Regions from separate parts of the Novosphingobium sp. AAP1 genome, predicted to be linked through region 1. Evidence: riboswitches for the same ligand, from Rfam matches in the RefSeq annotation. Region 1 holds a riboswitch; the other holds the start of a gene.

Evidence for each region. Region 1 has a riboswitch for cobalamin ahead of IP65_RS12055 (HoxN/HupN/NixA family nickel/cobalt transporter). Riboswitches for the same ligand answer to the same signal wherever they lie in the genome.
Region 2: it holds a riboswitch for cobalamin, as region 1 does, so the genes downstream of both, IP65_RS02405 (TonB-dependent siderophore receptor) here and IP65_RS12055 (HoxN/HupN/NixA family nickel/cobalt transporter) in region 1, are expected to answer to the same signal.

What each region holds. Positions count from the first base shown of each region.
Region 1 covers NZ_LJHO01000005.1:32,846-44,591, reverse strand. Annotated here, with positions in the region: gene IP65_RS12055 (HoxN/HupN/NixA family nickel/cobalt transporter) at 1-1,004, opposite strand, end outside; cobalamin riboswitch at 1,204-1,446, opposite strand; gene IP65_RS12050 (hypothetical protein) at 1,605-2,603, shown strand; gene IP65_RS12045 (oxygenase MpaB family protein) at 2,614-3,492, opposite strand; tRNA gene IP65_RS12040 (tRNA-Met) at 3,633-3,709, opposite strand; gene IP65_RS12035 (YdcH family protein) at 3,838-4,086, opposite strand; tRNA gene IP65_RS12030 (tRNA-Thr) at 4,272-4,347, shown strand; gene IP65_RS12025 (glycosyltransferase family 39 protein) at 4,540-6,069, opposite strand; gene IP65_RS12020 (glyoxalase/bleomycin resistance/extradiol dioxygenase family protein) at 6,089-6,469, opposite strand; gene IP65_RS12015 (helix-turn-helix domain-containing protein) at 6,745-7,641, shown strand; gene IP65_RS12010 (TonB-dependent receptor) at 7,692-10,124, opposite strand; gene IP65_RS12005 (amidohydrolase family protein) at 10,409-11,746, shown strand, end outside.
Region 2 covers NZ_LJHO01000001.1:551,146-562,891, reverse strand. Annotated here, with positions in the region: gene lpdA (dihydrolipoyl dehydrogenase) at 34-1,449, opposite strand; gene odhB (2-oxoglutarate dehydrogenase complex dihydrolipoyllysine-residue succinyltransferase) at 1,574-2,845, opposite strand; gene IP65_RS02425 (2-oxoglutarate dehydrogenase E1 component) at 2,891-5,728, opposite strand; gene mdh (malate dehydrogenase) at 6,012-6,974, opposite strand; gene IP65_RS02415 (hypothetical protein) at 7,363-7,752, opposite strand; gene IP65_RS02410 (cell wall hydrolase) at 7,943-9,250, opposite strand; cobalamin riboswitch at 9,412-9,609, shown strand; gene IP65_RS02405 (TonB-dependent siderophore receptor) at 9,719-11,599, shown strand; gene IP65_RS02400 (ABC transporter substrate-binding protein) at 11,633-11,746, shown strand, end outside.

The DNA.
Region 1 (11,746 bases):
CGAACCACCTCGATGTCGTCGAGCCGCTGCCAGCGATAGATCGCCGCACTGGCCAGCCAGCACAACGCAAACAGGGCAATGATGGCAAAGCCCAGCCCGTTGAAATTGCTGGCAAGATTGGCCGCCAACCGCCATGGCGCACCGGTCAGGCCCAGCTTCTGGCCGATCAGTGCGGCCGCCTCGATCCCGCCGATCACGATCGCCACCAGCGCCGAAACCAGCGTGATGGTGATGTTGTAATAGAGCTTGCGGATCGGCTTGACGAAGGCCCACTCATAGGCGCCAAGCATGACCACACCATCGATCGTATCGATCAGCGCCATGCTCACCGCAAACAGCGCGGGCAGCACCAGGATCGTGCCCAACGCCAGGCCACTCGCCGCCTGGCTGGCCGACAGGCCGAGCAGCGCGACTTCCGTGGCCGTATCGAAACCCAGCCCGAACAGAAAGCCAAGCGGCGCCATGTGCCACGATCGCGTGACCAGGCGAAACATCGGGCGGAACAGGCGCGATAGCAGGCCCCGGCCCGACAGCAGCAGGTCAAGGTCTTCCTCCACATAGGTGCCCCCTGCGCGCACATGGGCAAAGGTGCGCCACACCCCACGCAGGATCACCAGGTTCATGGCGGCAATGGCAAACAGGAACAGCGCCGATATCGTCGTGGCGATCATCCCGCCCACCTCGCGAAAGGCGCCAAACCGGGCGAGCGCCGTGGCCGTCAGCGCCACCAGGACCGAAGCGATGGCGATGATCGTGGCGTGGCCCAGGGCAAACCACAGGCCCACGGCGATCGGCCGCTGCCCCTGCTGCATCAGCTTGCGCGTGACATTGTCGATCGCGGCGATGTGATCGGCATCGACCGCGTGGCGCAGCCCCAGCCCCCAGGCGAGCACGGCGGTGCCCAGCATCAGCGGCTGATCATGGAACAGGCCCAGCGCCCACAGCCAGGCCAGGGCATTGGCCAGCAGCAGCCCGGCCAAAAGAGCAGCGATATGCCGGCGCAGCGAGGGCGCGGCCGAACGGGCCAGCAGGCGGCGAACAGGAAAGGAAACAGGCACGAGCGGAATACTCCGGCCAGAATGGCGACGGAGCCGGACGCGTGACGCCACGCGCACGCCACAAGGCGCCCACGCAGCCACACACCGGCCAGGCGGCGTCGCTCTGACGGACCGAACCGTGCCGCGGCCATCCCCTGGACCAAGGCATGAGCGACCAAGCGCCGGCCGGTCTCCTGGCTTGCGGGTCAGGGCTTGATGCATGCCTTCCCAGGCCTCGCCCGTCTTGGCGTCCGGCCCAGTGGCTGCCCTCCCCGCCGATATCGGGAAAGGCGGTATGCATCGCGCTCGCCGCTTACAGTTGCAGGGACAGCCGCGGATTTGGGGCGCCATGGCCCCGCACCGCATTCCCGATTGAGCCCTTCCGGGCACCGGCGCGATCTTTGCCCGGCAGAAATCCCGCCAGGCCCACCGGGCATAGCCAGCCGGCAGCGGCGGCGCAACGCCCACGCGATGGTGGCGCTGCGTTTTCGGTGGTTGCGAGCGACGGCGCGCTGGGCAATGATCGGCACTGCCCGGCATCATCGCCGTCGCAGGAGGCCGCGCAGGATGATTCCAGCCGCACGCATCGCGCATCATCGACGGGCAGCAAACCTGGTCCCCGCCGTCGTCATCGTTGCCGCCATGCTGGCCGCGCGCCTACCGCTGGCGCAAAGCCACCCCGCGCTGTCCTTGTGGCTTTGCCTGTGGCTGAGCGCCGATAGCCTGCTGTTGTCACGCATCGCGCGCGATGGCGCCGGCCGTCCCGACGCTCGAACCGTATGCGCGACGCTGGCAGGCGCCTGTTGCCTCGTTAGCATGGCCGCACCGCCTGCCCTGCGTGCCGCCTTGTTGGCCATGCCCGGCACGATGGTGGCCATGGCGCTGGCGCTGCTTGCCCACCTTGCCCTCGCCGGTCGGCAGGCGCTGGCTATCGTGCGCCGGGGCGGCACGGCCGCGCGCTGGGAAAGCGTAGCCGCACAATTCCTGCCCCCTGCCCTGGTGCGCCTGGCCCGCGCGGAACTGGTGGTGCTGCACATGGCTCTGTTGCGCTGGGGAGGACCAGCCGACGTTCCACCCGGCGCGCGCGCCTTTGCCTATCACCGGCACCTTACGCCGATGGCGATAACGCTCCTGTCGCTCTCGGCCATCGAAGTGGCGGTCTATCACGTCTTTCTGGGCCACTGGAGCCGCCTGCCGGCCTTGGCGATGTTCGTCGTGAGCGACTTGGGACTGGTCTACCTGGTGGGCGTGGTCAAATCGTTCCGCTTTCGCCCGATCCTGCTGGAGGCAGACAGCTTGCGCATTCGCGCCGGGCTGCTCCTCGACGTGGCAGTGCCGCTCAACCGCATCGAGAGCGTCAGCATGGCCATCGACGGCGCCGAGGTGCGCGATGCCGCCACGCTCAATGCGGCGCTGCTGGCCTGGCCCAACGTGATCGTGCATTTGCGCGCCCCGATTGATCATCATCGCCTGCTGCGCCGCCGCAGCATCAGGCGCGTGGCGTTCCGCCTGGATGAGCCAGAGCCATTCGTGCGCCTGTTGCAATGGCGGCTGGGCCAGCCCTGAACCGCGCCGTTCAACCTGCCGGTGGCAGGCGGCGGGCCGGGGCAAATGCCCATTGCAACGTGCGCGCCATGGCCATGGCGCCACCGCGCACGATCGGTGTCGCCGGCCGGGACAGGTGGCGCCCGTGCAGCGCCTGCGCCCAGCGCGGCATCAAATCGACCGCCGCCTGGAACAGCAGGTGCTGGGCCGGAGCGGCGGCCAGCGAGGGCGACGGCTGCGACAGCACCATGCGCGCGACCTGCCGTGTGCGCTGATCAGCATGCAGTTCAGGGCGAAACGCGGCGATGAGTGCCTCGGCCTGCGCGCGCGTTTCCGGCACCGGATCGGCGCCAAGCCGGCGCGCCACCACACCCGCCTCGCGCATATAGGTGTCCTGGTCTGCGCTTGACATGCCGGGCTCGCCATAGGCGATCCACGCATCGAGAAAACCGATAGCCTCGCACACGTGCACCCAGGCCAGCAGGTGTGGGTCGCTGGCGCGATAAGGCGTGCCGTCGGCCAGGGTGCCCTGTACATATTCGTGCACTGCCCGCACCTTGTCGATCGCGGCATCCGCCTGCCCACGCTCGGCATAGGTTGTCACGGCAATGAACCGCGCGGTGCGGCGCAGGCGGCCCAGCATGTCGTTGCGGAAAGTGCTGTGGTCCCACACGCCAGCCAGCGCTGCCGGGTGCAGCATTTGCAGCAGCAGCGCGGTCACGCCCCCGATCATCATCGTGGTGACATCGCCATGCACCCGCCAGATCACCGAATCCGGCGCAAACAGCGCATCATTCGAACGCACGATCGGGCTTTCGCCCTTGGCCCGATCATGGAACAACGCCTGCACCCGCCCGACAAGCAGTCGCCGCAGCGTTGCGGCAGGGCCAAGATCACGGCGTGAGGTCATGCTCAAGGGTTTGCCGCAAGGCCACGTGCAGCGCCAGCGCAAAGCCAATGCAAGGACACGGCCATGCGGGCAAAACACTGCGCGCCTGGCGACCGCGCCCCTGTAAGAGCGCCATTATCGCTGCTGAATATCAGGAAAAGTGGTAGCGGAGGAGGGACTCGAACCCCCGACACGCGGATTATGATTCCGCTGCTCTAACCGACTGAGCTACTCCGCCCCAGGTCCGCGCCGCGTCTGGCGACGCGCGGTAGGGCGGCCGATTAGGCGGCGCGGGCTGATCCGTCAACCTGCTTTTTTCCAGCGATCCCGATGTTCTCCACAGGCTTGCGCATGGCCGTTGTGCGCTCAGCCAGCCTTGGCAAGCACCAGTTGTTCGGCCAGCGCGTCCAGAACCGCCAACCGCTGCTTCTTGAGCGCTTCCACGTGCTGGTCAGAGCTGGGCGCAACCTCGCTCTCGATCCGGTGCACCGCATGGTTGAGGGCGTGATACTCCTCGACCAGGCGGTGCACATGCGCATTGCCGAGCTTGAGCGCGTGCAACAGCGCGGCATCGTCGGGAAAGGCATCCTTGAGATCACCGGGCACGTGGGTCATCGCTTGCTCCTGCAAAGGTGTTCGTGCACGCGATCATGCCGGCCTGGGCACGCGGCGCATTGCGCTCCATCAAACCGGCATGGCCATGGCTGTGCAGAGATATCCACAAAAACCCGGCAGCGCGTGCAAAACCCATTGCAATCCCGTGCGTGCAAAGCTAATCGCCCGCCAGCCCACACGGCAGGGCCGCTTTAGCTCAGTTGGTAGAGCATCGCATTCGTAATGCGGGGGTCACAGGTTCGAGTCCTGTAAGCGGCACCACGGGTTTCTTCCCATAAAATCTCAAAATATTGATTTGGCCATATTTTCGGTCGATTTCGTCTTCCGGATGCTCTCGCTTTGCGCCAGAATTTCGCACCGCGGTTTACGCCAGGTGGGGGCATTTCTGGGGGAAACGGGAGCCTGGCAAAAGGCGTTGCCGCCAAATAGGCACGTTTGCTGCTGTGGCTGCCGTCAGGAGAAGTTCTTGAGATCCGGCCACATCTCGGTCAGCGATGGCTTCACGTTTTCGCACAGCGCTATCACCTTGCCGTTTTCATACGCCATGGCATAGCGCGACCAGGTTTGGCCGAGCAGCGTGACCTTGCGGCAATAGGGCTGCATGGTGGCCAGGTGATCCTGCACCGACAGCACGTGAATGGGATGCTGTCCGCGCAGGCCCCAAAGGTAATACTGGTTGTGCCCGCTCAACGCGGGCGGCAGGCCCTGGCCGTAGAGATCGAGCGCGGCCGCTTCGCCATAGTTGTCCACCTTGATGGCCGTGACCGCGCGCTCCGGCGCCGGGATGCGGGCCCAGGCTGCATCGACCTGCCGCGCGAAATCGCGCCAGCCCAACTGGTCTGCCATGCTCTGTGGCAAGGCTGTGCCGGCAAAGCTGCGCTCTTGCTGCTGCGGCGCCAGCCCGGTTGCCCGCACATAGCGTTCCAACGCGGCTGGTGACAGGATTGGCAGGGCGAGCGGCGCTGCCAGTGCCGCGACGACGACGGCTGCCGTGGCGACCGCCGCCACACCCACTTTGGCCGGCATGCTTTTTACCCAGGGTGCCAGCGCAGTCGCGCCGATCACGAACAAGGTGGGATAGAGCGGCGCCAGATAATAGTCCTTGCCGTGACCAAGGCGCACGATGACGATCACCACGACGGCGCCGATCACCAGGAAACGAAGATCGGCCAGGCGCCTTGCCAGGAACGGGGCCGCCAGGCCGGCGATCCACAGCGGCGCGAACGCCGGGTTCATCACCAGCACCTGGTTGACGAGGAACGGCATGGCATCGACCGCCGCGTTCTTGCCCTTGGCCGCTGCTGCCAATTCCAGGAACGGAAAGCCGTGGGCATATTGCCAGAGGAAAGACGGCACCGCGATGATGGCGGCAATCGCCACGCCGCCCCACAAGGCCGGCCGCCGCAGCAGCACGCGGCCCGGCGTGACGAGCAGGCCGGCGGTCAGGCCGACCATCCAGAACAGCATGGCATACTTGATCTCAAGCGTGAGCCCGACCAGCAGCCCCGCCCCCAGCAACGCGCGATCATCACCGTCGCGACCGGCTTTGACCAGCAGATAGGCAAGCGCCGTCCAGGCCAGCGGCTCGAAAGCCGAGGTGTTGAGCGTGGCAACGATGCCCATCAGCATGGGCGCGAGGGCGCAGGCCAGGCCGGCCATCGCCTGTGCCAGCCTTCGCCCGCCCAGCAGCCGCGCGAAGCGCATCGCCAGCCATACCAGCGCCCCGCCCGCCAGCGCCGTCGGCACACGCAAGCCAAAGGCGCCCCATCCCAGCTTGAACAGGCCAGCGGCGAGCAAGGGCACGCCGGGCGGCTGGTCGACATAGCCGAACGCAGGGTGCTGTCCGCAGACGATGAAGTAGAGCTCGTCGCGGAACAGGTCGTACCGCCCGGCAAACAGCAGGTGGACTGCAGCAACGGCAAGGCCCGCAACCAGCGCCAGGCGCTGGTCCGGACATTTGGCGCTGGAAACAGGCACTGTCATCGATCCATTCCTGCGGGCATCAGTTCGAGGGCTCGCCCACGTCGATGCGGTTTCCATCCGGATCGGCGAACACGAAAGCGCGCTGGCCATAGTCCTTGTCGGCCAGGCGTTTGATGATCCGCACACCTTTGCTTTCGCAGATGGCGTAGAGTGCAGCCACGTCGCTGACGTAGATATGCATGACGTTGGTGGTCGACGGCTTGTGACCGGGCGTGCGGCTCAGGTGAATTTCCGCGCGCCCCTTCTTGAGGACCATGAAGCCGACCGGAGACCCGTTCTCGAATACTTTCTCAAAGCCGAGCACGCCCACGTAAAAGTCGTGCGCGGCGTGAATGTCCCGCACGCTGATTCCGGGTGCGGCGCGTCCGAACGTGATGTCAGCTATTCCAGGTTCCGCCATCGTCTTGTCCTTGCCAGGCAGGGGCGGCGGTGCGCGTGCCGATTGCGGAGCGGTGTCCTTGGCGCGGTGTTGAACACCGGCCGATTATCCATGTCAACCAATGGGCTGATCGGCCGGGCAAAGCTGCCGGCGGTCGGGCATGGCTGCCACGGCACCGCGAGTCCGCCAGGTGGCCATGGCATCGTCCATCAAGCCGCGACTGTACAATCGTACGGTTTTTCGCTACGCCGCGTGCGGGACCGGAAAAACCGGCAGGCCGGGAGAGAGGATTGGCTATGCGTATCGGCACCGAATCGGGACTTACAGCCGCAGACACTCACGGCATTCTGCTGCGGCCGGAACACGAGGTCTTGCAGTCGAGCGACTCGCTGGAATGGCAGTCGTTCTATGCCTCGCACCAGCGCGAGGCCCCCTATGCCGACACGTTCGGCGGAAATGACCATCATCTCATCATCGTGCATCTCAATGGCCCGGTGCGCATCCGGCGCGAACTGAGCGGCGAACGGCGCGAGGCGCGGATCGGCACCGGTGGGCTGTTTATCCTGCCGGCGCAGCGCGACTTCGGCGTGGCGCTCATGTCACCGCTGGAGACGGTGCACCTCTACGTCCATCGCAAGCTGATCGCGGCGACAGTGCGCGAACTGTGCGACGACGCGCTGGACTCGGTGGAGTTCCTGCCGCGCATGGGAGAGCACGATCCGCTGCTCGAACAACTGGCGCGGCTGGCCTGCACGATGATCAAGGAGCGGCAATCCGATCTGTTTGCCGACAGCGTCGCCCGCCTCATCGCCGCGCAACTGGTGCGCCACCATGCTCTGGCAAAACGGGTGGAACTGCCGCGGATCACCGGGCTCCAGCCGAGCCAGATCGCCCGGGTGCGCGCTCTGGTTGCAGAGAAGATGGAAGCGCCGATCAGCGTGGACGATCTTGCCCGTGCGGCCAATTTGAGCCCGATCCATTTCGCGCGCCAGTTCAAGCGCTCAACCGGGCGGGCGCCCTATCAGTACATCATCGAGCAGCGGGTGGAGCGTGCGCGCGACCTGCTGCGTGGCGATCTGCCGATTGCCGAGATCGCCGTGCGGTGCGGCTTCACGCACCAGGAACACCTTACCCGGATCTTTGGCCGGACGACGGGCGTTACCCCGGCCGCCTATCGCCGTTCGCTTCGCTGAGCGGTGGTCACTGGGCCCCGGGACGCCCATCCCGGGGCCCAGCACCGCCATCAATACTTGATCGCGAAACGGAAGCCATAGAGGCGCGGTGCGCCGGGCGAACCGGCGAACAGGTTGGCATTGGCGTTATAGACGATATCGCCCCACGGACGCTGGTTGCCGATGTTGTTGACGAACAGTGTCGCCGACCATTTATCGTCCTCGCCCGAATACGTGGCCGAGGCCTGGCCGGTCCAATAGGCCGCCTGCTGTTCGATATCGAGCAGTTCGAACCCGACATAGCTGGACGACTGGTAGCGGGCGTCACCTTGCAGCACGATCTTCGCGGTGCCGATGGGAATGGTCTGGCGCACGCCGAAGTTCATCGTCCATTCCGGCGAACGCAACGCGCGCAGGCCCGAACAATCCACCACCGAGGAGACAGAGCCCGGCGCCGGGGCCGTCACCGCGCAGCGGGTAGGCGGCGGCGCGGGCGTCGAATAGCGAAAATCGGTGTATTTCGCATTGAGATACTGGATGTTGGCAGTGAGCAGCGTGTTGCGCGCAGCCAGGAACTGTGCCTCTCCCTCGGCACCATAGTTGCGCGAGTTGCCGATGTTTTCGGTAAAGAAAGCCGAAGCACCGTTCGAATCGACGCCAAGATGCGCGATCTGCTGGTTCTTGTAACGCCAATAGAAGGCTTCGAGATTGAGCTGGAGGCGATTATCGAAAAATCGGTTCTTTGATCCGATCGTGTAGGCCTGGATCGTTTCGGGGCGGTATTGCTGCCGGGTGGGATCGACGGCGAAGGAGAACCCGCCACCGCGATAGCCGGTTTCGACCGAGGCATAGAGCAGCGAGTGCGGACCCACGTCATATTCCGCACCGGCCCGCCAGGTTGCGCGGCTGTTCTTCTGCTCCATGTTGAGCACCGCGCGGTTGTTGCCCAGGATGCTGGTGGGCGCGGACGGATCAGCATAGATGCTGCTGAATGCCGGAACCGGGCTTGGCAGCGGGCCCACCAGGCCAAGGCTGGAGATCAGCCCGGCCGGGGTCTGCGTATAGGGCAGCACCAGGCCACCCGGGCAGCTGGCCGCAACGCAGACCGCCACCAGCGTCTGCGACGCGCCATCGACGGTCTTGCGATCGCTGGTATAGCGCAGCCCGCCGCTCAGGCGGAACGTGTCGGTAAAGGCCAGCGTCACCCGGCCGAACGCGGCATAGGATGTCGTATCGAGCGCGCCACCCAGATAGTTGGTCAGCGTTTGCTGGGCGAACACGTCGGCGGTTTGCGATTCCTCGCGATAGTAGAACGCGCCGAGCAGGTAGCGGAAGAAGCCCGTATCGGGCGAAGCGAAGCGCGCTTCCACGCTCTTCTGGGTGGTCTTCTCGTCGAACAGGCTGATGAACGAGGTAACCGCGTTAAGCGCGTGCACATCGGCACGGCGATAGGCGGGAATCACGGTCAGCGTGCCGGCAGCGGTAGTCCAGCTCAGCTCGGCATTGACGCCCCAGAACGTGCTGTTCTGCCCTGGATAGGGGGCGAGCGGCTGAAGCGTGCGACCGATCTGGAAGCTGACCTGCTGCGGGAACAGCGCCTGCACCTGCGGATCGTACAACCCGGTGCCGCGATCGGTGGGTGCCGGCGTGATCGCGCCGGTGACGGGATTGCGCACGCCAACCAGGGCCGCGCTGCCACCCACGCCGCCAGCCTTGTAATAATCGGCAGCGATGCGGATCGAGAAATCGCTCGTCGGGCGGAACAGCAATTGGGCACGGGCACCCTTGCCGTCCTCGTCATTGGTACCATCGCTCAAATAGCCATCATGCTTGCTGTAGATGCCGGCAACACGCAGCGCGGCCTTGTCAGACAGCACCAGATTGACATCGCCTTGCAGCACCACCGTGTTGTAGTTGCCGAGCGTGGCGGAGAAATCGCCGGAATTGCCGTCCAGTTTCGGGCGCGCCGGCAAGATGTTGATCGCGCCACCGGTGGCGTTGCGGCCATAAAGCGTGCCCTGCGGGCCCTTGAGCACTTCGACCCGTTCGACATCGTAGAACACGCCGGTGGTAGCGCTCGGCCGGCCGACATAAACGCCGTCATAGTTGAACGCGATCGCCGGATCGCTGAACGAATTGACCGCGAACGTGCCCACGCCGCGCAAGTAGAACAGGTTGGACGAGCCGCTGGAGGCGACCTGCAAGGCGGGCACCAGCGTCGTCAGCTGCGAGGACTGGGTGACATTGAGCCGGGCGAGTGCGTCAGACGATACCACGCTGACCGCGATCGCGGCGCGCTGGAGGTTTTCCGAGCGACGTTGCGCGGTAACCACGATGTCCTTGAGGCCTTGCTCGCTCGCGTCGCTCTGCGCGCCGCTGGCGGCCTCTGCGGGCTCCGCAGCAGGCGCCTGGGGCGCGGCGGCCGATGCGGTCTGCGCGGCAGCGGGCATCGCGCACAGCGCGAGCGCCAACGGTGCAGTCGACAGGAAATAGCGTGGGTTCAAGGCATCCTCCCATTTGCGTTGTTTGCTGTGTCCCTTGCGCTGGCTGGTCCGGCGCAGGGCACATGCGGTTGATGCTGGTCTAGGCAGGCCCTTTGCCGGAATCCTGCATGATGCAGCACGGCCGATGCATGAAAACGGCACGCGCAGTTCCCCGGTCGTTTCCGTGCAGGCAAATGCCCGGAACATGCAGGAACTTCCCTGTCGTCGGGGAGAATGCCAAGGATGGCGCAAAGACCGGGCCGCAGCGCATGCTGCAGAGCGCGGGATGGTTAGGAGAGATGCGAGTGAATAACGACCAGGCCGTGGCAACCGATCTTCCCCGCGGTGCATATCTGATCCGCGGCGCCCGCATCCTCACCATGGACCCCGCAATAGGCGACCTTGCCCGCGGCGATGTGCTGGTGCGCGGCGGCGCCATTGTCGCCGTGGCCGAGGAGTTGCCAGCCGACGATGCCGAAGTGATCGATGCTGCCGGCATGATCCTGATGCCCGGCTTCATCGAGACGCACTGGCACATGTGGAACAGCATCTGGCGCGGTTTGTCGCATGATGCGCCCGGCTATTTCGCGCTCCACCGCCTTGCCGGGAGCTACACCGCCGAGGATCACTATGCCGCCATCCGCTATGCCGCGACCGAGGCGATCAATGCTGGCGTCACCACCTGCCACAACTGGTCCAATGCGCTGCGCAATACCGAAGACGCGCTTGCGCAGGCGCAGGCCCTGGCAGACAGCGGCATCCGCGCCCGCTTCGGTTATGGCCATCTGCCGCATCCTGGCTCCACCGCCGTCGACGATGGCGAAATTGTCCCCATGCTCGAATGGCTCGGCCAGCATGGCGACGAGCGGATCGATCTGGGCGTCGTCATCCACACGACGCAGCACTTCGTCACCGAAGTGGAAGCGGCGCGGCGCCACGGGCTCAAATCGATCGCCCCGCATGCCGACCTGTCGCAGGTTCTGCACCTTTTGGGGCCAGAGTTCATCTTTACCCATGGGCCCGGCACGCCGGACCAGCTGCTCCAGCTTTTGGCGGCGCGCGGCGTCAAGATTTCCCTCTGCCCTTCTACCGACACGATAATTGGTGCAGGCTTGCCGCCGCTGATCCGCTTCCTTGAAAACGGCGTACCGTTCCACGACATCGGCTTCAGCGTCGATGTAACGGCGCAGACCTGCGTGGATCCGTTTGCCGCGATGCGCACGATCATGGCCTCTGCGCGAATCGCCCAGCAGCGCGGCGCCTCGTTCACCGAGATCATTATGCGGCCCGGCAACCCGGCAGATCCCACCAATGGCCTGACCATGCCGCGCCAGATGCTGCAGCTCGCAACGCTGAACGGCGCGCGGGTGCTGGGACTTGAAGACACGACCGGATCGATCGCGCCCGGCAAGCGCGCCGACCTGATCCTGGTACGCACCAGCGATCTCAACATGATCGCGGTGGACGATAGCAACGCCACCTTCCAGCTGGTCCAGCACGGCCAGCCGGCGAACGTTGACACCGTCATGGTCGACGGCCGCTTCCTCAAGCGCGCTGGCCAGCTGCTGGGCATCGATGTGGCCGCCGTCGGCAAGGCCGCCGCGCGATCGCACGATGCGATCCGCCGCCGTGCCCAAGTCGGC
Region 2 (11,746 bases), on a different contig from region 1:
CGGCCTTGTTTCATCGGTTGTGCCAAAAGGCGATCAGATGTGGATCGGCTTTTCGCGGATACCCATTGCCGCTTCCTTGAGCGCTTCCGAATGGGTCGGGTGCGCGTGGCAGGTATAGGCGATGTCTTCCGAGGTAGCGCCAAATTCCAGCGCCAGCGCGGCTTCGGCGATCATCGTGCCGGCCACCGAGGCAATCGCCCACACGCCCAGCACGCGGTCGGTCTGCGCATCGGCAATGACCTTCACGAAGCCATCGGGCTCGTGGTTGGTCTTGGCGCGGCTGTTGGCCAGCATGGGGAACTTGCTGACCTTGATCTTCGACTGGTCGCCGCCGGCCTTTTCCAGCGCGGCTTCCTGGGTCAGGCCCACGCCGGCAAATTCGGGGAAGGTATAGACCACGCCGGGGATCACGTCGTGGTTGACGATCCCCGTCAGGCCCGCGATGTTTTCGGCCACGGCAATGCCTTCGTCCTCGGCCTTGTGCGCCAGCATCGGGCCGGGGATCACGTCACCGATGGCCCACACGCCGTCCACCTTGGTGCGGAAATCGTGGTCGGTTTCGATCTGGCCGCGACCGTTCAGTTCCAGGCCGATCTTGTCGAGCCCGAGGCCATCGGTGTTAGGCTTGCGGCCGATGGCCACCAGCACGCAATCGGCTTCGATCGTTTCGGCAGCGCCGCCGGCCGAAGGCTCGACCGTGAGCGTCGCCTTGCTGCCTTCCACGGCCACGCCGGTGACCTTGGTCGAGAGCTTGAGCGCCATGCCCTGCTTCTTGAAGATCTTGGCGGCTTCCTTGCGCACGTCGCCGTCCATGCCGGGCAGCAGCTGGTCAAGGTATTCCACCACAGTGACCTTGGCACCCAGGCGGCGCCAGACCGAACCCAGTTCCAGGCCGATCACGCCGCCACCGATCACCACCAGGTGTTCGGGCACGCGGTCGAGCGCGAGGGCACCGGTCGAATCGACCACCACGCCGGCGTCATTGTCCACGGTCACGCCCGGCAGCGGGGTGACCGACGAACCGGTGGCGATGACGATGTGCTTGGCCGAAATCTTTTGCCCGGCCACGGTGACGCTGTGCGCGTCTTCGAACGTGGCATAGCCCTTGAGCCAGGTGATCTTGTTCTTCTTGAACAGGAATTCGATGCCGCCGGTCAGGCCCTTGACCGAGTCGAGCTTCTGCGCCTGCATGGCAGAGAGGTCCAGTTCCACCGGGCCGGTCTTGATGCCATAGTTGGCAAAGGTGCCGTTGACGGCTTCGTCGTACTTTTCCGAACCGTGCAGCAGCGCCTTCGACGGGATGCAGCCCACGTTGAGGCAGGTGCCGCCCAGCGTTTCGCGCCCTTCGGCGCACGCAGTCTTGAGGCCCAGATGGGCCGCGCGGATCGCCGCGACATAGCCGCCCGGGCCAGCGCCGATCACCAGGACATCATAATCATATTCAGCCATTGCGGCCTCCTGTTCGCGCGTTCCCGAAAACGGTGGCGGGACTGGCGCGACTTATCACACAAGTTCGCGTGGATGCACGCTGGCGCGCCCGGCGGTGGTCACCGGGCGCGCCGTGCAGTGCCGATCAGAGATCGATCAGCAGGCGGGTGGGATCTTCGATCGCTTCCTTGATGGTCTTGAGGGCGGTAACCGCCTCGCGACCGTCGATGATGCGGTGGTCATACGACAGGGCGATGTACATCATCGGGCGGATCACGATCTCGCCGTTGCGGACCACGGGGCGGTCCTCGATGCGGTGCAGGCCCAGCACGGCCGACTGCGGCGGGTTGATGATCGGGGTGGACATCAGGCCACCAAACACGCCGCCGTTGGAAATCGTGAAGGTGCCGCCCTTCATGTCTTCCATGGTCAGCGCGCCTTCGCGGGCCTTCTTGCCGAAATCGCCGATCGCCTTTTCGATGCCGGCGAACGAGAGCTTGTCAGCGTCGCGCACCACCGGAACGACCAGGCCGTTCGGCGCCGAGACGGCCACCGAGATATCGACATAGTCGTGATAGACGATTTCATCGCCCTGGATCTGGGCGTTGACGGCCGGAATGTCCTTGAGCGCCAGGCACGAAGCCTTGGCGAAGAAAGACATGAAGCCCAGCTTCACGCCGTGCTTCTTCTCGAACACGTCCTTGTACTTCTCGCGCGCGGCCATCACCGCCGACATGTCCACGTCGTTGAACGTGGTGAGCAGGGCAGCGTTTTCCTGCGCGCTCTTGAGGCGCTTGGCGATGGTCTGGCGCAGGCGCGTCATCTTGACGCGTTCCTCGTTGCGGCCGGGAGCAGCAACGGCCGCAGGCACGGCAGCCGTGGCGGCCGGCGCCGGCGAGGCTGCCTTGGCCTGGGCTGCGGCGAGCACGTCTTCCTTGGTCAGGCGGCCGTCCTTGCCGGTGCCCTTGACGGTGGAAGGATCGATGCCGTGCTCCAGCACCGCGCGGCGCACCGCCGGCGACAGCGCGGCAGCGCCGGCATCGTCACCAGCAGGGGCCGAAGCAGGGACAGCCGCAGCAGCAGCCGGGGCCGGCGCGGCGGCCGGAGCCACTGTGTCGGACGCGGGCGGCACGGGCTTTTCCTCGCGCGGGGCAACCGGCACGTTGCCGGCTGCGGCAACGCCGTCTTCCACGGTGCCGAGCAGCGCGCCAACCGTGACGGTTTCGCCTTCGGCAACCAGGATCTGGCCCAGCACGCCGGCAACGGGCGAGGGCACTTCGACGGCAACCTTGTCGGTTTCGAGGCTGACGATGGGCTCGTCCAGAGCCACCGCTTCGCCGGGCTTCTTCAGCCACTGGCCGACCGTCGCTTCGCTGACGCTTTCACCGAGCGTCGGAACCTTGACTTCGATGGACATGACTTGGTGTTCCTTGGGGAGAATTCAGGTGGACGAAACGGCCGGTCAGGCCTTCTTCTTGCGGCGGATTTCCTCGCGCACCGACAGCGCCAGCGCATCGGCCACCAGGGCGGCCTGCTCGGCATTGTGGCGCTTGGCCAGGCCCGTGGCGGGCGAGGCCGAGGCGGAACGGCCGGCATAGCGGGGGCGCGTGACCTTGCCCTTGGCAGCCTTGAGCGATTCCTCGATCAGCGGCTCGGCAAAGAACCACGAACCGTTGTTCTTGGGCTCTTCCTGGCACCACACCACGTCTTCCAGATTGGTCATGCGCGACAGGCGCAGAGCCAGCGGCTCACCCGGGAAGGGATAGAGCTGCTCGATCCGGATGATCTGGGTATCGGTGATGCCGGCCGCATCGCGTGCCTCGATCAGGTCATAGGCGACCTTGCCCGAGCACAGCACCACGCGGCGGGTGTCGCGGTCTTCCGGTGCCGACGGATCGGACAGGATGCGCTTGAACTGCGCTTCACCCAGGAAATCGGTCGCGGTCGACTTGGCCAGCGGGTGGCGCAGCAGCGACTTGGGCGTCATGATGATCAGCGGCTTGCGGAACGAGCGGTGCATCTGCCGGCGCAGCACGTGGAAGTAGTTGGCCGGGCTGGTGATGTTGCAGACCTGCAGGTTGTCTTCCGCGCAGAGCTGGAGATAGCGCTCAAGGCGGGCCGAGGAGTGTTCCGGACCCTGGCCTTCATAGCCGTGCGGCAGCAGCATGACGAGACCGTTGGCGCGCAGCCACTTGGCTTCCGATGCGGCGACGTACTGGTCGATCACGATCTGGGCGCCGTTGGCAAAGTCACCGAACTGCGCTTCCCACAGCACAAGCGTCTTGGGATCGGCGCTGGCATAGCCGTATTCGAAGCCGAGCACGCCATATTCCGACAGCGGGCTGTCGAGCACTTCGAAGCGGCCGTGGGGCAGCGTCGCGAGCGGCACGTACTTGTGCTCGTCGGTCTGGTCGACCCACACCGCGTGGCGCTGGCTGAACGTGCCGCGGCCGCAATCCTGGCCCGAGAGGCGCACGTTGTAGCCTTCGGTGACCAGGCTGCCATAGGCCAGCGCTTCGGCCGTGGCCCAGTCGAACCCGTTGCCGGTGTTGAACATCTCGCGCTTGGCATCGAGCACGCGGCCCAGCGTCTTGTGGACGGTCAGGCTTTCGGGAACCGAGGTCAGCGTGCGGCCCAGGCTGTCGAACAGCTTCTGTTCGATGCCGGTGGCCACGTTGCGGCGCGCCGTCACCGGGTCGGCCGGCTTGTTGAGGCCTGCCCATCGTCCGCCGAACCAGTCGGCCTCGTTGGCCTTGTAGCTCTTGGCGGCTTCGAACTCGTTTTCGAGCGTGGCGGTGAAGTGGTCTTCCACGTCACCCTTCCAGCCCTTGTCGATCACGCCCTCGGCGGCCAGACGCTCGGCATAGAGCGTCGAGACGGCCGGATGCTTCTTGATCTTGGCGTACATCAGCGGCTGCGTGAACGAGGGCTCGTCGCCTTCGTTGTGGCCGAAGCGGCGGTAGCACCACATGTCGATCACGATGTCGCGGCCGAACTGCTGGCGATAGTCGATCGCCAGCTTGCACGCGAAGGTCACCGCTTCGGGATCATCGCCGTTGACGTGGATGATCGGCGCCTGGACGCCCTTGGCCACGTCAGAGGGGTAGGGCGAGCCGCGCGAGAACTGCGGGCTGGTGGTGAAGCCGATCTGGTTGTTGATGATGAAGTGGATGCAACCGCCGGTGTTGTAGCCCTGCACGCCGGAAAAGCCGAAGCATTCCCAGACGATGCCCTGGCCGGCAAAGGCGGCGTCGCCATGGATCAGCACCGGCAGCACCTGCTTGTGCTTGCCCGGGCCCACGTCATCGCGGAACTGCTGCTGGGCCAGCGTCTTGCCCAGCACGATGGGGTCCACCGTTTCCAGGTGCGACGGGTTGGGCAGCAGGCTCATGTGCACCTTGGTGCCGTCGAACTCGCGGTCGGTGCTGGTGCCCAGGTGATACTTCACGTCGCCCGAACCGCCCACGTCTTCGGGGTTGGCGCTGCCGCCCGAGAATTCGTGGAAGATCACGCGATAGGGCTTGGCCATCACGTTGGCGAGGATGTTCAGGCGGCCGCGGTGGGCCATGCCATAGATGATTTCCTTCACCCCGCGCTGGCCGCCGTACTTGATCACCGCTTCGAGCGCGGGGATCATCGACTCGCCGCCGTCCAGGCCAAAGCGCTTGGTGCCGACATACTTCTTGCCGAGGAACTTCTCGTACTGCTCGCCGCGCACCACGGCCGACAGAATCGCCTTCTTGCCCTCGGGCGTGAAGTCGATCGACTTGTCGCCGCCTTCGATGCGGTCCTGCAGGAACTTGCGCTCCTCCACGTCGGAGATGTGCATGTATTCCAGGCCGACCTTGCCGCAATAGTTCTTGCGCAGGATCTCGACCACTTCGCGCACGGTGCCCCATTGCAGGCCCAGCGTTCCGCCCAGATAGATCTTGCGATCCATGTCCTTGGGCAGGAAGCCATGGTATTCGGGGCTGAGGTCGGCCGGCAGGTACTGCTTGGACAGGCCCAGCGGATCAAGGTCTGCCGCCAGGTGGCCGCGCACGCGATAGGTGCGCACCAGCAGCATCACGCGCAGGCTGTCGTTGGCCGCCTGTTCCAGCGCGGCTTCGTCCAGCGCGGCGCCGGCCTTCTTGGCGGCCTTGGCGACCTCGACCTTGATGGTCATGGGATCGAGCGCACGGGTCAGATCATCGCCGGCGAGCGCGTCGGTAATCGGCCAGCGCTTGGACTGCCAGGACGGACCCTGCTGCGGCGCATCCTGTGAAGGATCAACTTCGTACTCGTGCACGTCCTGTGCCATGGTCAATTCACTCCTGTGCCCCCGGGGAGGGGAGGGGCTTCGGAAAAAGGTTGTGGGCAGAGTGCATACCGGCGCAGCCTGCCTGTGACTGTCATCGCTTTCCCGCCGCCATGGCCGGACCGGCCGCCCTGCGCATGCCTTGCGCGCAATGGGCCAGGTATCCTTAATGGCGTCTGGTCAGCGCCCTTCGCAAAGGGTCTTATCGCTTTTGCCGGCCTGAAAAACAGCCCGGTAGAAGGTGCCGCGGCCGCCCGGGAAAGGACGGCCGCGAACCATGCTGCCATCAGGCGAGCGAGGGATCGATGCCCTTGCACGCCACCAGCAGTTCCTTGACCGCGTCGACCGAGACCTGGAGGTTGGCCTTGGCGGTTTCATCGAGGTTGATCTCGATGACCTTTTCCACGCCGCCGGCGCCGATCACCACCGGCACGCCGACATAGAGGCCGTCAACGCCATAGGCGCCGTCGACATGGGCGGCGCAGGGCAGGATGCGCTTCTGGTCGTTGAGATAGGCTTCGGCCATGGCGATGCCCGAGGCGGCCGGGGCATAGAACGCCGAACCGGTCTTGAGCAGGCCGACGATTTCGCCGCCGCCCGAACGGGTGCGGGCGACGATCGCGTCGATCTTTTCCTGGGTGGAAGCGCCCATCTTGATCAGGTCGGTGACGGGAATGCCGGCGACGGTGGAATATTCCACGACCGGAACCATGGTGTCGCCATGGCCGCCCAGCACGAACGAGTTCACGTCACGCACCGAAACGCCGAATTCCCAGGCGAGGAACGTGCTGAAGCGTGCCGAGTCGAGCACGCCAGCCATGCCGACCACCTTGTTGGCGGGCAGGCCGGAGAATTCGCGCAGCGCCCAGACCATCGCGTCGAGCGGGTTAGTGATGCAGATCACGAAGGCGTCGGGCGCGTTGTCGCGGATGCCTTCGCCGACCGACTTCATCACCTTGAGGTTGATGCCGAGCAGGTCATCGCGGCTCATGCCGGGCTTGCGCGCCACGCCAGCCGTCACGATGATGACGTCCGCGCCAGCGATGTCCTTGTAATCGTTGGTGCCGATGATCTTGGCGTCAAAGCCTTCGACCGGGCCGCACTGCGAGAGATCGAGGGCCTTGCCCTGCGGAACGCCTTCCACCACGTCGAACAGGACGATGTCGCCCAGTTCCTTCTGCGCGGCCAGATGCGCCAGAGTGCCACCGATGTTACCCGCGCCAATGAGCGCGATCTTCTTGCGTGCCATGTGCTTTACGGTCCTTTCCCGGAGTCGTCGCGGGACAAGCGTTCAAGCGTTGCCGACTCAAGCCCCCGGATGGAGGTCCCCCCGCGCCCGCGAGACGGGAAGGGTTGCCGGCAAGTGGAGGGGCACGTAGGCCTGCCCGAGAGGGATTGCAACCGCAAAAAACCCCGCATCTGCGGGTTTCTTTGATATCAGTTCGCAATAGCGTTAAGTGGTAAATCTACCGTTCATACGAATGCGACAGGCAAGCCCTTTGCCGCGTTTCAGAACGGTGCGGCCGCCGGGTTTTTTCAGGCGTGCCGGCGATGGGCGCAGCCATGACCGGCTCGGCACGATGGTGCGACGAACCGGGCAGCGTTTGACGAAGCCTTTTCGGCTTGCTGCGTGAAATTCATCCGAGCCCGGCAAGTTCCCGGCGCAGGGCAATGGCCTTGCGGCGATCGAGCGTGTGGCACACCTGCGCCCACCAATCCGCCTGTTCCGCGTCCCCGGCCATCGCCGCGCGGGTGGCGGCGCGGGCAGCTTGCCCGGCAGCGGCATGGCCATGACTGGCAAACAGGCGCAGCGCTTCGGCCAGCAGGGCGTCCTCGGCCAGTCGATCAGCGAGGCGCCCGGCCATGGCGCGTACCGGCGAGGGATAGTCCTGGGCTGCCTGGAGCGACCAGGCCGGATTGTCGTTGGCAGGGCGCGGCACGCGGCCGGCGGGCCGGCGGAGACAGGGCGAGATCATGCCATAGCGAGGGGCGAAACGCAGCATGCGCGGGTGGTCTCCGTTCTTCATCGCGACACCGAAAGTTCGGCTTTTTTCGTGTTCAAAGCCGATTTCGGGGTAAACTTCCTGGCGGCTCTGCCGTCCTTCTACGGGGCGTTGCGCTAACAGGGCGTGAGATGAGACGGTAAACGGGACATTGATGTTCCCGCCGACGCGGCCAAGCGTGCCGATGCAGCGCCTGGCCGGGTTCAATCAGCCTTTAGCCATGCGGCTGGGCAATCCATTTTCCGGCGTTTTCATAGGTTTCCCGCGCTTCCGGGCGAAGCTGCGGGCTGGGGGCGCCGGGCAGCGGCGTGGCCGGTGGCGGCGCGGCGCTGGCCGAGATCGGCCGCTGCGGCGCCTGGCTGGGGCTGTCCATGATGCTCACCGTGGCGCCCAGGGCCGAAGCACCGGTGTGTTCGAGCGCGCTGATGCGGCCTTCCTCGAACGCCTTTTCCAGCGTCACGGGATCGGCCACGTCGGCCGCGGCCGGCACCCAGCTGCGCGGATGGGGCGCGGCGAGCGGTTCGCCGCCGTGATAGCTGGCGTTGAAGGCGGCGGGCTGCCCGGCCGATCCGGCCCAGCGATAGAAGCGATGCGCGCCGATCGTGCCGATGAAGGCCAGCTTGTCTGACCATAGCGGATGGACCGCGCTGGTATGGTAATGCGTGGCCAGGCCCACCGGGGCAAACACGTTGCCCGCCAGGGCATCGGCTGCCACGCGCCGGGCGCGGTCCCAGAACTGTTGCACCGGACGGCGCGCCATCGCGCCGTCGCAGGCAAAGCTGAACTGGCAGCCGGGGCGTTCCGATCCTTGGAACACCACGCCGCAAACCGTCTTGGGAAAGGCCGGGTGCGCCACGCGGTTGAGCACGACCTGCGCCACCGCGCGCTGCCCGGCATCCGGTTCGGACGCGGCTTCGTAATAGATCGCGGTGGTCAGGCATTGCAGTGCGCGCCAGCGGTCTTCGCCGCTGCCGGTGGCAAACAGCGGGCGTGCTGCCGGATTGGCAGACCAGGGCGTGGTGGTGGTGCCATCATCGGCGTCGCTGCGGATGGCGCCCACTTGCCTGTCCCAGGCGCGGGCGGCGTCCTGCGGGGCAAGCAGGCCGCTGTCTTGCGCCGACACATAATAGAACGCCGAGCCGGGAAAGCTTTCGCCCGCCCGCTCGAAAGGTTGCAGCCCGCCGTTGCGATCCTGCGCTGCGGCGGCATCGCTGCCGGGCGAACCCCAGCCGATCGCGCCGAGCACCAGGCCCAGCGCGCCGATCGCGGCAATACCGGCGGCCCGCTCGGCCAGGCGCGAGGGCGCGCGATGCTGGTGGCGCCACGAGGTCATGTCGCGGCGGCGGATGCGTGCGGCAAAATCGCGGGGGCGCACCGGCGGCAGCGTAAGCGCCGCGATCAGCGCGCCATCGGCCTGCCGCTGCCCGGCCAGGGCGACGCGCTCTTCCGGCCCCGGCGGCGGCATCAGCGCCTTGGGCGGAAGGGTGGGCGTGGCGCCGGTGAAGGGAATCGGGTCTGGCATAGGGCGTGAAACAGGGCAGGCTTGGTCTGCGCCATGGTGCGTTACGCGTTGCACTGCAACCATGCACGGCAGGAATCGTCCTCGTCCCGATAAGGCACAGGCTGCTACGGGTTGGTTAATCACGGCTGCGGGCTTGCCCCTTGGTGCAGGTGTCGCTATCCGCCCCGCCTGACGCCACCGGTGCCCGCAACCATGCGGGCTAAGAGGGAAGCCGGAACCAGCCGGCGCTGCCCCCGCAACTGTTTCCGGACGAGCGCCGCGCCCTTGCGCGCCACTGGCCCCTTGGCGGGCTGGGAAGGCCGGCGTGTCGCGTTGACTTCGGATGAGCCAGGAAACCTGCCGGTGTGTGGTCGTTCCGCGGCCGGGCGGGGTGTACCGGGCGCAAGCGTGACGAGTCTTCCGCCAGGGCCCGGCGGACCCTCGCGCCATGGACGGCAAGACTGTCCATGGGCCGGGAGGAAAAGAACCGTGAAGACATCGCTTGTTGCACTGGCCACCGCCGTGATGCTGGCCACCCCTGCCTATGCCGATGAAGCCCCCGCCAGCGATGGCGCGCAGATCACTGTATTGGCCACCGGCAACGACCTGTCGCTCGACCAGACCGGCCAGGCCATCACCGTGTTGCCGTTGCAGACGATCGAGGCGGTGCAGGGCGTTGACCTGACCCGCGTGCTCGATCGCGTGCCGGGCCTGACCTGGTCGCGCACCGGGGGTCTGGGTGCGCAAACCGCCGTGCGCCTGCGCGGCGGGGAAGGGCAGCACACCCTGGTGCTGGTCGATGGCGTGCGCGTGGAAGATCCCTCGGCGCCATCGGGCGGGTTTGACTTCGGCACGCTGACGAGCGGCGGGATCGAGCGGATCGAAGTGCTGCGCGGCTCCAACTCGGTGGTCTGGGGCAGCTCTGCCATTGGCGGGGTGATCGCGGTTACCACGCGCGAGATCGACGGCGTCGAAGCCTCGGCCGAGGCCGGCTCGCGCCGCAGCTATGATGCCGATGCTGTCGCCGGCGTGAAGCGCGACCGCTATGCCTTCTCGATCGATGGTGGCTATGCCACCACCGATGGAGTTTCGGCCGCTGCCAGCGGGACCGAGCGCGATGGCTATGACCAGTGGCGCGTGGGCGGCAAGGCGCGGGTCAACCTCACCGAAACGCTGTCGCTGGTCGCCAATGCCCGCTATGCCGATGGCAAGACCCAGATCGATGGCTATCCCGCGCCCGATTATGTCTTTGCCGATACCCCGGAATACACCACCACGCGGCAGTTCTTCGGCCGCGCCGGGCTGCACTATGCCGGCGGTCCGCTGACGCTCGATGCCGGCTATGCCCTGTCCGACACGCGCCGCCGCTATTACACCGGCGGGGCCGACAACGCGTTCGAATATGGCTACAACGGCCGCAGCGAGCGGGTGGAATTGAACGGCCGCTATAGCCTGCCTGCTGATTTCGCGATCGATTTCGGGGCGGATCGCGAATGGACCCGGTTCGACAGCACCTATGACACGCGCCAGAACGCGCATCTGACCAGCGGCCATGCCATGCTCGGCTGGTACACCGCCAAGGCGAGCCTGGCCGCCGGCGTGCGCTATGACGAACAGAGCCAGTTCGGCAGCAATGTCAGCCTGGGGGCCAACGGCACGGTGGAAGTGGTGCGCGGGCTGCGCCTCAATGCCAGCTATGGCGAAGGCTTCCGCGCGCCCACGCTCTATCAGCTGCTCTCGCCCGATTACGGCAATGCCGCGCTCGCTCCCGAACGCAGCCGCAGCTATGACCTGGGCGTGGTCTATGCCAGCCAGGATGGCGGCTTCCATGCCGGCGTCACGCTGTTCCGCCGCGATACCCGCAACCTCATCGCCTATGTCTCGTGCTTCATGGCGCAAACCGCGCTGTGCCAGGGCCATACCTATGGCGTCTATGACAACGTCGGCAAGGCGCGCGCGCAAGGCGTCGAGCTCGATGTGGGCGCCGCGCTCAGCAGCCAGGTCAAGGGCACGATCGCCTATGCCTATACCGAGGCGACCGACCGCACGCCTGGCGCCGCCACGTTCGGCAACGACCTGGCGCGCCGCCCGCGCCACGCGCTGACCACCTCGCTCGATTGGACCACGCCCTGGGCCGGCCTGGCCCTGGCCGCAGACCTGCGCTTCCAGTCGGAAAGTTTTGACAACGCGGCCAATTCGATCAAGTTGGCGGGCGGTAGCGTCACCACCGTGCGCGCCAGTTTGCCGATCCTTCATCAGGCCGAACTTTTCGGCCGGGTGGAAAACGTGTTCGATCGGCCGCTGGTGACGGCAGCGGGCTATGGCGCGCTGGGTCGTTCCGTGTTCGGTGGCGTTCGCCTGCGGTACTGATGGCGTTGCGCCGGTTGGAGGAATGGCTTTGCCGTGAGCGGCCGCATCGTGCCTGACTTTGCCTTGCTCTGCCGGCGCATGGGGCGCGGTGCCGTGGTGCTGGCGCTGATGCTGGGCGGGTGCGCGCAGGTGGCTCCCGCCGATCCG